Methylomagnum ishizawai: one gene and its partner. The protein of the gene in region 1 interacts with the protein of each later gene in a pairwise test. Links are inferred from orthologs where the notes say so. Each region holds a gene or a part of one and is shown on either strand. Other genes may lie near its edges.

Region 1 (6,176 bases):
ACCAATTCGCGGATGGTTCTTTTGCTGAATTCGCTGCGCAAAGCGTCCTTGGTGATCTGGTCAAGGCGGATATTGGCCTGGGCCTTATCCCCGGCCACCGAGGTATAGAATTTCGCCACATCGTTGATCCGCCATTTGACGAACCAATCCACGATGACATTTTTCTTTTCCGAAGTCAGGAAACGCTCGGGCTTGGATTCCAAGGTGAGAATCCTATCATCGAATTTCTTGACCTGTTGCCAGGGCAATTTCACCTGGAAGCCCGGCTCGAAATCGGTGCGGACGATTTTCTTGAATTCCAATAGGATGGCTTTTTCGGTTTCGGACACCGTGAAGGCCGATAAGGACACGGCCAGCAACGCGAATACCCCGGCCCCCAATAACAGGACGTTCTTATTAGCCATGATTATTGTCCCCTGCCTTCGCGGCCCCGCGAAGTCGTTGCACGCAACCCCCTGAATCCGCTGTCCGGGGAAGTTTGGACCGTGGCCGGTGGGCTTTCGGCTTCCCTGGCGACGGTGGTAGAAGCGGGTGGCCGCTGCAATTTATCCAGCGGCAGATACATAATATTATTAGAGCCTTTCATATCCACCAGCACTGTCCCGGTCTGCTCGAAAATTTCCTGCATCGCATCCAGGTACATGCGCTCACGGGTCACTTCGGGCGCTTTTTCGTATTCGGCCAAGAGTTGCCTGAAACGGGCCGATTCGCCTTCCGCCCTGGCAATCGACCGCTGTTTATAAGCCTCGGACTCTTCCAGCAACCGCGCCGCCGCGCCGCGGGCCTTGGGCACCACTTCGTTGGCGTAGGCTTCGGCCTCGTTCTTCAAGCGTTGTTCGTCCTCACGGGCCTTGATGGCGTCCTCGAAGGCGCTTTGGACTTCCTCCGGCGGTTGGGCATCGACCAGGCTGACATTGGTGACCCGGATGCCGGTTTGATATTGATCCAAGGTCTGTTGGATTTCGGTCTTGATATCGTCCGCGACCCGACCCCGGCCTTCGGTCAGGACAAAATCCATGGTGTTCTTACCAATCACGGCACGTTGGGCGCTCTCGATCACCTGCTTGAGGGTAGCGTCGGGGTCGGAGACATTGAATAGATAGGCTTGGGCATCCTTGATCTGGTATTGCACGGCCAACCGGATGTCGATGATGTTTTCATCCTCGGTCAACATCAGGGCTTCTTTGGGCACCGAGGCCAAGCTTTGCTGACGCCCGCCGGAGCGATAACCAATTTCCAGGAAGCGTTGCTGCTCCATATTCACCACATCGACCTTTTCGATGGGTGCCGGGATATGCCAATGCAAACCCGGCAAAGTGGTATCCACATAGCGGCCAAAACGGGTCACCACGGCGCGGCTACCCTCGTCCACCGAATAAATACCCCCGAACAGGGTCCATACCCCCAAACCGATGGCGGCGATAATCCCCACCATCCGCAAGGGAGCGCTATCCCCGCCACCCGCACCCGGAGCCCCGCCGCCAAAAATCCTGCCGATCTTGTCCTGCAAACCCCGCATGACCTCGTCCAAATCCGGCGGCGTTTCTTGTTGGTCGCGCCCGCTCCAAGGATCTTTTTTATTACCGCCCGGTTCATTCCAGGACATCGCACAACTCCCGTACCAGAAAAACTACAATTTAAACCACCGGGATCAGCCGTTTCGCCACCGCCATGGGCATGGATTCCCTGGATGAATCCATGCTGCTAGTTATTCGATAAATAACCACGCTTCTTCAAACCCCGGATGAATCTCCCGGTCCGGCCAGCGTCTCCACCCCGGATGGCAAGCGCAAACGACCCAAATCCATCTTGGAAAGCTCGACTTCCAAGGTACATCCACCCTCGTCGTCGAAGCGTTCGCTCAGCACCCGCGCCATATCGTACAAACGCGCCCGCAACGCGGCCTCGCCGGGAGCGATGTGGATACTCCGGCGCACCATCGATTCGCTAAAGTATTCGCCCATGGCCTCGATTAACAAGGGCAATCCCGCGCCGGTCTGGGCGGAAATCCAGACGCCCGTGGGAAGACCCTGTTCATTCCGCTCTAGGCGGGGGATCGCCCCATCCAGGCGGTCGATCTTATTGAAGACCCGGATTTGGCAAACTTCATCGGCCTCGATCTCGCCCAAGACAGTTTCCACCTCGGCCATGGTGGCTTCGAGGTTTTCGTCGCTGGCATCAATCACATGCAGCAGCAAATCGGCCTCGATGGTCTCCTTAAGCGTGGACTTAAAAGCCGCGACCAATTCATGGGGCAGATGGCGGATGAATCCCACCGTGTCGGCGAGGACCACCGTCAGTGCTGGCGTCAGGGAAAGCCGCCGGAAGGTCGGATCGAGCGTGGCGAATAACTGATCCGCAGCGAACACCGCAGCTCCGGTCAGGGCGTTGAAGAGGGTAGACTTGCCGGCGTTGGTATAACCCACCAAGCCTATAGTCGGTATTTCCGCCCGCTTCCGCGCCACCCGGCCTTGGCCGCGTTGCTTCTCGACCTTGTCCAAGCGTTTTTGGATTTGGCTGATCCGCTTGCCGATCAAGCGCTTGTCGGTCTCCAACTGGGTTTCGCCAGGGCCGCGCAAACCGATCCCGCCTTTCTGACGCTCCAGATGGGTCCACCCGCGTACCAAGCGGGTGGAAATATGCCGGAGTTGGGCAAGTTCGACTTGCAATTTACCTTCGAAGGATTGAGCCCGCTGGGCGAATATATCCAGGATCAAGCCGGTGCGATCCACGACGCGGACAGAGAGTTCCTTCTCCAAGTTGCGTTCCTGGCTGGGTGTCAACGGGTGGTTGAACAAGACCAATTCCGCTTGGTGGTCTTTGACGGTCTGGGACAATTCCTCGAGTTTACCCTTGCCGATATAACTGCGGGGATCGGGTACACGCCGATTCCCGGTGACCACGGCAACCGGTTCGGCCCCAGCGGAGATGGCCAGTTCGCGTAATTCGGCCAACGATTCCGTATCCTCGCCGCCGACAGCATGGACCAGCACCGCGCGTTCACCTAGCTTAGGACGCTCGAACAAAAACCCGTTTCTCCACGATCTGAATCATAAGCGATGGCTAGCCTGTGAGGTGATTGGTCAAGGGTCAGGCTTCTTCCTCGAAGCCTTCCTGTCCATGGGGCAAGCGGATTTGGCGGGCCGGAACGATGGTCGAAATCGCGTGTTTGTAAACCATTTGGCTTACGGTATTCTTCAAGATAATGACATATTGGTCGAACGAGTCCACTTTGCCTTGCAATTTGATGCCGTTCACCAGATAAATCGACACTGGGACGTGTTCTTTTCTCAAAGCATTCAAAAACGGATCTTGCAGATTTTGCCCTTTTGACATCCTATTTCTCCTTATTGTTATAGGTTAACAACCTATGGTATCGGTGCGAAGCTGGATAAAACAGGAACACCCTGTTCAGCGTTGCACAGGTTTATATTTGGATTCAGACTTCCATTCCCAAGCGACGGAGCCACTCACCATGGCAATTATCACCCCTTCTGGTTGAGCAACTCGATCTTATAGCCATCGGGATCCTCCACGAAAGCGATAACAGTCGAACCATGCTTCATCGGGCCGGGCTCGCGCACCACCTTGCCCCCACTGGATCTGATTTGCTCCACAGCCGAGTATACATCCTCGACCTCAATGGCAATGTGGCCGAATCCGGTGCCCAAATCGTAACTTTTGGTATCCCAGTTATGGGTTAACTCTATCACGGTTTGCGTGGATTCCTCGTTATAACCCACAAAGGCCAAGGTAAATCTACCGTCGGGATATTCATGCCGACGCAGTAGACGCATCCCCAACACTTCGGTATAGAAGTTGATCGATCTCTCCAAATCCCCTACCCTAAGCATGGTGTGGAGAATTCTCATCATTCCTCTCCGTCTTTATTTCATTAGAAGTCAAGCCCCCAAGATTTCAGATAGGGTATTGGCCAAATAATCCGCAAAGCCCCGGACTTTTTCAATATCCTCGCCCTCGACCATGATTCGAACCAAAGGTTCAGTGCCCGAGGGGCGCAAAAGCACCCGTCCACAACCCCGCATGGCCTGCTCAATCTCCGCCTTGACCCGCTGTACCGGTTCGATGGCATCTAGATCGACCTTTTGGCTGATCCTCACATTGACCAAACATTGCGGATATTTTGTCATGCCCTGCTTGAGATCAAGCAAAGTTTTCTTAGTACTATGCATGGCTTCCATGACTTGCAGGGCGGAAATAATACCATCGCCGGTGGTAATCCGATCTCGGCAAATGATATGGCCCGAGCTTTCCCCGCCCAAATTACTTTCATGGCGGAGCATCATTTCCATTACATAACGATCGCCCACCGCCGCCCGCTTGAAATTGACACCCATTTTTTCCAAGGCTTGTTCAAGACCCAAATTACTCATTTGTGTACCCACCACTGGGCCATGCAATAATCCTTGTCCCAACCGCGCCATGGCGATAATGTACAGGATTTCATCGCCGTCCAACACTTCCCCGGTATGATCGACCATAATCAAACGGTCGCCATCGCCATCAAGGGCGATGCCGAAATCGGCCCTTTCCGTCACCACGGCTTGGCTCAACCGGGCAGGTTGGGTGGCACCGATACGGTCGTTGATATTCAAACCATTGGGCTGGGCACCAATAGCAACCACGCTCGCACCGATTTCCGTAAAAACATGGGGCGCGATATGGTAAGTCGAGCCATGGGCACAATCGACCACAATCTTGGTACCGGTGAAATCCAACCGGGCGGGAATAGTGCTTTTACAAAACTCTATATAACGACCGGCAGCGTCGGTCATTCGCGACGCCTTGCCGATACAACCGGAATCCACGGTCGTCATGGGTTGTGAGATTTCCGCCTCGATCTGCAATTCGATCTCGTCGGGAAGTTTCATGCCATCGGGACCGAAAAATTTGATCCCGTTATCGTAATAAGGGTTATGGGAGGCACTAATGACAATACCCGCCTGCGCCCGGAAAGTCCGGGTCAGATAGGCGACCGCCGGGGTGGGCATCGGCCCCAATAATTGGGTATTCACACCTGCTGCCGATAAACCCGCCTCCAGAGCCGATTCGAACATATAGCCCGATATCCGGGTATCCTTCCCGATCAGGACGGTTTGATGCTGCCCCCCCCTGGCGAACACCCGCCCGGCAGCCCATCCCAGCTTAAGCACGAAATCCGGTGTGATGGGGTATTCGCCTACCTTACCCCTAATCCCGTCCGTGCCAAAATAGGTTTTTTTCATTAGTTTCCTCTCACCAGCCTATGCAAGAAATCCATTCCCCTTCGCTTCCCTTGGCAAATCCCACACGCATCAAACCCGCGCCCTTGGAGACGCGGGGGCTTTCTATTGCCTGAGGAAATCAGTCAGTGCTGTTCAGCGGCTTTGCCAATTCCACCCGGCCCTTGGGTTTTAGCGTCTTTGGAACCCAAAGCGCTACCATCGCTAGGCGGCGATTCTTCCCAGCTTTGCGGTGGACGGGGTAGTTTGCCTTCCATGATATCGTCGATCTGAAACCGATCTATGGTTTCATATTTAATCAAGGCATCGGCCATCACATGCAGTTTTTCGAGGTTTTCCCGCAGGATACGCTCGGAACGTTCGTAATTGCGGTCGATCACCGAGCGGATTTCCTCGTCGATAAGATGCGCGGTTTCCTCCGACACCATTTTGTGCTTGGTGACGGAACGCCCCAGAAATACCTCGCCTTCCTCTTCGCTATAAGCCAATGGACCCAAGCGTTCCGACAAACCCCAGCGGGTTACCATATTGCGGGAAATATTGGTCGCCCGCTCGATATCGTTTTGCGCCCCGGTAGTGACTTTTTCTTTGCCAAAAACGATTTCCTCGGCGATACGGCCACCAAACAGGCTGGAAATTTGGCTTTCGAGTTTCTGCTTGCTGGCGCTGTATTGATCGCGTTCCGGCAAGAACATGGTGATGCCGAGTGCCCGGCCCCTAGGCATGATACTCACTTTATAAACCGGATCATGTTCCGGCACCAAACGCCCGACAATCGCATGTCCAGCCTCGTGATAAGCCGTCAATTGCTTTTCCTCGTCGGTCATGACCATGGATTTGCGCTCCACGCCCATGAGGATTTTATCCTTGGCCTTCTCGAAATCCTCCATATCGACATGGCGCTTATTCTTACGGGCGGCGAACAAAGCAGCT
Region 2 (6,167 bases), 410 kb from region 1 along the record:
GCCAAACAAATCCAGGCCCGGGTACCGTCCGGCCCTTCGGATGGAACGATGAGCAATACCGAACGAGTCAAAATCCGCGCCAAAGACTTGCGTCTTGGCATGTATGTTTGCGAACTGGACCGACCTTGGAGCGAAACCCCGTTCTTGTTCGAGGGTTTCGAGCTGGCCAGTCCCGCCGATATCCAGGCGGTCACGCAATATTGCGAGTATGTCTATATCGACATGCACCGCACCCATGTGGTCCATATGGTGCTGGACGAAATCCGGGAGCCGTTTTCCAGGGCCGGCAAATCGGCCAGCTTCGACCAGGAAATCCAAGCCGCCGAATCCACCCGTGAACAGACCTCCAGCCTCCTCAAATCCTTCATCGACGATATCCGCTTCGGCCAGAGCGTGGATGTGCAATTGGGACAATCGGCGGTGTCGGAGTGCGTCGCCAGCATCCTCCGCAACCCCGACGCCATGCTCTATATGGCCCAGATCCGCAACAAGGGTGAGCAGTCCAGCCAGCACGCCTTCAATGTCTGCGTGTTCTCCATCCTCCTGGGCCGCTATCTCGGTTTGTCGCCGAAAGCGCTGGAAGGACTCGGCACCTGCGGCCTTCTGCACGATGTTGGCAAGATTTCCATCGCCGACAGCCTCCTGAACAAACCCGGCCGGCTCAACGCCGAAGAGCAGGCGATCCTACGCCAACATCCCAAGCTGGGCCGGGATATCCTGATGTCGGCCCGCAATGTCTATGCTGGCGCGGTCGATGTGGCTTATTGCCATCACGAGCATGTCGATGGTTCCGGCTATCCCCGCGGCCTGCACGATGTGCAATTGAATCTCCACACCAAGATCGTCAGCATCGTCGAGACCTACGACGATGTCACCAGCGAGCGTCCCTACCGCCCGGCCCGCACCCACCTCGACGCCATCATGCTGCTGAATAAGAAGGCGAAGTCGAACAAGTTCGACGCCAAGCTGGTCGAGCGCTTCCTGGCCTGCCTCGGCACCTATCCGCCCGGCAGCATCGTCGAGCTGAGCAACGGGGATGTGGCCTTGGTGCTGGAAACCAATCCGGGCCAGCGCCTGCGTCCCCGTATCCTGGTGGTGCGCGATCCCGACCACAACCCGGTCGAAAGGTTGGTGGATATGGCGGAGCAACAGGTGGACGGACGCGGCCAGCCGTATAAAGTGAAGCTGGTGCGTCCGCCGGGGTATTTGGATATCGATCCGCGCCAATACCGCGATACCCTGATCAAGCTCTTCAACTAAAAACCCCCTGGAAACACGGGGCTTGCATTTAGGGCGGGTTTAGGCTGAAATGGCCCCACTCGCAAGGAAATGCCAGCCCGTCCAGCGCCGCCCCCTGCGGCCGCCCCCGATACCATCCCAATCCATCCCCTTCCATCCGACAATGTGGAGATCATTGTGAGCGATAACATCCTTTATGTGAGCGATGCCGAGTTCGAGGACAAGGTATTGAAATCCGAAACCCCCGTCCTGGTCGATTTCTGGGCGGAATGGTGCGGTCCCTGCAAGATGATCGCGCCGATCCTGGAGGAGATCGCCGAGGATTTCGCGGACCGGTTGATCGTCGCCAAGCTCAACGTCGACGAGAACAACCTCGTCCCGCAGCGCTACAACGTGCGCGGCATCCCGACCCTGATCCTGTTCAAGAACGGCGAAGTGGAAGCCACCAAGGTCGGCGCCCTGGCCAAGTCCCAACTGTCCAAGTTCATCCACGACAACCTCTGAGGATTCCATCCACCCGCACCGGCCCCGCCGGGCGGGTTTTTCCAGACCATGCTAACCTGAACCGCATCCTCTCGCCGCCCCCAGCCCGCGCCGCCCCCCGGCACGCTTCCTCCGGCTCGACACCCCGGTCGAGAACACTCCCGCAGACGATGGGTTTGCCCTTGTTCCACCCCCTTGACCCCCAACTCAATTTATGAACCTGACCGACCTCAAACGTAAGCCTGTTTCCGAGCTGATCGAAATCGCCGAGACCCTCGATATCGAAGGCGTGGCCCGGACCCGCAAACAGGATTTGATCTTCTCCATCCTGAAGAAACAGGCCAAGAGTGGGGAGGATATTTACGGCGACGGCGTGCTGGAAATCCTCACCGATGGTTTCGGTTTCCTGAGGTCGGCGGATAGTTCGTTCCTGGCGGGGCCGGACGATATTTATGTTTCCCCCAGCCAAATCCGCAGGTTCAGCCTCCGCACCGGCGACACCATCTCCGGCAAGATCCGCCCACCCAAGGACAACGAGCGCTATTTCGCCATGCTCAAGGTGGAGCAGATCAACTACGAGCCGCCGGAGAACGCCAAGCACAAAATCCTGTTCACCAACCTGACCCCGCTGTTCCCCAAGGAACGCCTGGAACTCGAACTCGGCAACGGCACCACCGAAGACCTCACCGCCCGCGTGATCGACCTGGTGGCCCCCATCGGCAAGGGCCAGCGCGGCTTGATCGTGTCGCCGCCCAAGGCCGGCAAGACCATGATCTTGCAGAACATCGCCCATTCCGTCGCCGAGAAGAACCCCGAGTGCTATCTGATCGTGCTATTGATCGACGAGCGCCCGGAGGAAGTGACCGAGATGCAGCGCAGCGTCAAGGGCGAGGTGGTGTCCAGCACCTTCGACGAACCCCCGGCGCGGCATGTGCAGGTGGCGGAAATGGTGCTGGAAAAAGCCAAGCGGCTGGTCGAGCATAAACGCGACGTGGTGATCTTGCTGGATTCCATCACCCGTCTGGCCCGCGCCTACAACACCGTGATTCCGTCGTCCGGCAAGGTGCTGACCGGCGGCGTGGACGCCAACGCGCTGGAACGCCCGAAGCGCTTTTTCGGCGCGGCCCGCAATATCGAGGAAGGCGGCAGCCTCACCATCATCGCCACCGCCCTGGTCGATACCGGCTCGCGTATGGACGAGGTGATCTACGAGGAATTCAAGGGCACCGGCAACAACGAATTGCACCTGGAACGGAAGATCGCCGAGAAGCGTGTCTATCCCGCCATCAATATCAACCGTTCCGGCACCCGCCGCGAGGAATATCTGGTGCCGCCGGATGAGCTGCAAAAGTGCTGGATCCTCCGCAAAATCCTCCAGCCCATGGACGAGATGGCGGCCAGCGAATTCCTGCTGGGCAAGCTGAAGGACACCAAGACCAACCAGGAATTCTTCGACATGATGAAGAGATAGCTTTAAGCTATTGAAATATATCGATTTTTTATGTTGTCTTGATTTCGTGTAACCACGATGTAAGCAGTCTGAAGCCGGTTTTTGAATACTGATGATTCTGAATTGGCATCGGCTTTGACTGCCCAAGCGGCCTCCCCGACCAATAGATTCAAGCTTTGAAAAAAGTAAAAGCCGGTTCACACCGGCTTTTTGCGTTTTATCCCCTCCAATCGAAAAGCTATTCCACCCACGCAGCCGATAGCGTTTCCGCCTGCCTCAGCACCGTCTCCGTCGCGGCCTCCTGCTTGTCGGGCGGGTATTTGTACTTCTTCAAGATGGTCTTCACCATGATTCGGAGCCGCGCCCGCACGGCATCGCGCACCGACCAATCCACGCTCAGGTTCTTTCGCAGCTTGTCGGTCAATTCCCTGGCGATGGTCCGCAGGATGTCATCCCCGAGTTCCCGCACCGAAGACTCGTTAGTTTCCAGGGCATCGTAGAAGGCCAGTTCGTCGGCGTTCAGTCCCAGCTTCTCCCCCCGGCTGGCGGCGGCGTTGAATTCCTTCGCCATCTGGATCAGTTCCTCGATGACCTGGGCGGTCTCGATGGCCCGGTTCCGGTAACGGGTCAGGGAATCCTTCAGCAGTTCCGAGAACTTCTTGTTCTGGACCACGTTGGTGGCGAAGCGGCTTTTGATTTCGTCCTTCAGCAGGCGCTCCAGCAGTTCGACGGCCAGATTCCTTTCCTTCATGCGCCGCACATCCTCCAGGAAGGTTTCCGAGAGTATTCCCACGTCGGGCTTGTTCAGGCCAGCGGCGGCGAAGATGTCGATCACCTCGTCCGATACCACGGCCTTGGAGATGATTTGCCGCAGGGCATGTTCCTTGGCGTCGTCGTCCAGCTTCTTGGCAGGGTCGCCCTTGGACAGCACGGCCCGGATGGCTTGGAAGAAGGCGATTTCCTCCCGGTATTCAGCGGCCTCGTCCAGCGAGGCGCACAGGGCGAAGGCTTTGCTGAGGGCCAGCACGCAGTCGGAGAAACGCTTCTTGCCATCCTTTAAACCCAGCACATGGTTGACCGCGATGGGCAACAATTTCAGCGCCTCGGTGAGGAAGGCGCTGTAGTCGATGCCGTGCAGCATTCCCCGCGCCACGTCGATTTTCTCGATGACCAGGGACAGGGCTTCCGCCACGTCCACCGTGGGACGGCCCCGGCCCTGGCTGGTGGTGTAGGTCTTGAGCGCCCGCTTCAACTCCTGGGCGATGCCGATGTAGTCCACCACCAAGCCGCCGGGCTTGTCCTTGAACACCCGGTTGACCCTGGCGATGGCCTGCATGAGGTTGTGTTCCCGCATCGGCTTGTCCACGTACATCGTGTGCAGGCAGGGCGCGTCGAAGCCGGTCAGCCACATATCGCGCACGATGACGATTTTCAGCGGGTCGTTCGGGTCTTTGAAACGCTTTTCCAGCCGCTTCTTGACCTGGGGTTTATAAACATGCGGCTTGAGCAAGGCTTTGTCCGCCGCCGAGCCGGTCATCACGATTTTGATGGCTCCCTTCTCGGGGTCTTCGTCGTGCCACTCGGGACGCAGGGCGACCAGGGCATCGTACAGGTGGACGCAGATTTCCCGGCTCATGCCCACGACCATGGCCTTGCCGTCCATCACCGTCAGGCGTTGCTCGAAGTGGGCCACGAGGTCGGCGGCGATGCGCTTGATGCGGGGTTCGGCCCCGGCCAGCTTTTCCAGCGCGGCCCAGCGGCTTTTCAAGCGGGCTTGGTCGGAGGCTTCTTCGTCCTCGGTCAGTTCCTCGACCTCCTCGTCGATGTTCGGGGTTTCCTCGGGGTTGAGTTCCAGCTTGGCGAGGCGGGATTCGTAGTAGATGGGCACGGTGGCCCCGTCCTTGACCGCCTGTTCGATGTCGTAGACGTGGACGTAATCGCCGAACACGGCGCGGGTGTCCTTGTCCTCAGTCGAAATGGGCGTGCCGGTGAAGGCGACGAAAGTGGCGTTGGGCAGGGCATCCCGCAGGTATTTGGCGAAGCCGTACTGGACCGCGCCGGTCTCCTTGTTGAGGCGGGCCTTGAGGCCGTATTGGCTGCGGTGGGCCTCGTCGCAAATGACCACCACGTTCCCGCGTTCGGTCAGGACCGGGAAGCTGTCCTCGTCCTCGCCGGGCACGAACTTCTGGATGGTGGTGAAGACGATCCCGCCAGAAGGCCGGTTGTTGAGTTTGGCGCGGAGGTCCGGGCGGGAGGTGGCCTGGATCGGGGTCTCGCCCAACAGTTCCGGGGCATTGGCGAACACCCCGAACAACTGCCCGTCCAGGTCGTTGCGGTCGGTGATGACCACCAGGGTGGGGTTTTTCATGGCCGGGTCCACCATGATTTTCCCGGCGAGGCAGCTCATTTCGATGCTCTTGCCCGCGCCTTGGGTGTGCCAGACCACACCGCCCTTGCGGTTGCCGCCGGGCTGGCTGGCCTCCAATACCTGCCGCACCACGGCCCGCACGGCGTGGAACTGGTGGTAGGCGGCGATTTTCTTGGCGACTTCCCCGTCATCCTCGAACAGGATGAAGTGGCGCAGGTATTCCAACAGCAAGGCTTTATCGAACACGCCCCGGACCAGGGTTTCCAATTCGCGCATGGGGCCGAGCGGGTCGGTCGCCTTGCCATCGATGGTGCGCCATGCGGAGAAGCGTTCGGCGTCGGCGGTGAGTGACCCCATGCGGGCGTTGATGAGGTCGGAGGCGACGAGGATTTCGTTGGTGCGGAACAGGTCGGGGATGTCGTCCTTGTAGGTTTGCAACTGGCGGAACGCGGCCCACACGTCGGCGTTCTCGTCGGCGGGGTTCTTGAGTTCGATCACGGCGATGGGGATGCCGTTGACGAACACCACCACGTCCGGGCGGCGGGTGTGCTTCGGGCCTTCCACGGTGAACTGGTTGACCGCCCACCAGTCGTTGGCGGCGGGGTTGGCGTAATCGATCAAGCGCAC

The links.
Region 2: the proteins of hfq (region 1) and rho interact in binary tests that used the Escherichia coli proteins (3 or more experiments, as listed by UniProt). The link is inferred for Methylomagnum ishizawai from one-to-one orthologs.

The regions. Positions count from the first base shown.
Region 1 is NZ_FXAM01000001.1:3,417,231-3,423,406, forward strand. Bases 1,714-4,653 are described here. They hold hfq (RNA chaperone Hfq), read right to left. Parts: upstream 3,337-4,653; coding sequence 3,091-3,336; downstream 1,714-3,090. Other genes in these bases: hflX (ribosome rescue GTPase HflX), read right to left, coding at 1,734-3,026; gloA (lactoylglutathione lyase), read right to left, coding at 3,486-3,875; glmM (phosphoglucosamine mutase), read right to left, coding at 3,903-4,653. Outside these bases: protease modulator HflC, read right to left, coding at 1-404; FtsH protease activity modulator HflK, read right to left, coding at 407-1,606; more of glmM, read right to left, coding at 4,654-5,246; ATP-dependent zinc metalloprotease FtsH, read right to left, coding at 5,369-6,176. UniProt on the Escherichia coli protein: RNA chaperone that binds small regulatory RNA (sRNAs) and mRNAs to facilitate mRNA translational regulation in response to envelope stress, environmental stress and changes in metabolite concentrations.
Region 2 is NZ_FXAM01000001.1:3,822,515-3,828,681, reverse strand. The notes cover bases 1,134-4,064. They hold rho (transcription termination factor Rho), read left to right. Parts: upstream 1,134-1,936; coding sequence 1,937-3,193; downstream 3,194-4,064. Other genes in these bases: B9N93_RS17050 (type I restriction endonuclease subunit R), read right to left, coding at 3,411-4,064; trxA (thioredoxin TrxA), read left to right, coding at 1,417-1,743; B9N93_RS17065 (HD-GYP domain-containing protein), read left to right, coding at 1,134-1,260. In the rest of the region: more of B9N93_RS17065, read left to right, coding at 49-1,133; more of B9N93_RS17050, read right to left, coding at 4,065-6,167. UniProt on the Escherichia coli protein: Facilitates transcription termination by a mechanism that involves Rho binding to the nascent RNA, activation of Rho's RNA-dependent ATPase activity, and release of the mRNA from the DNA template.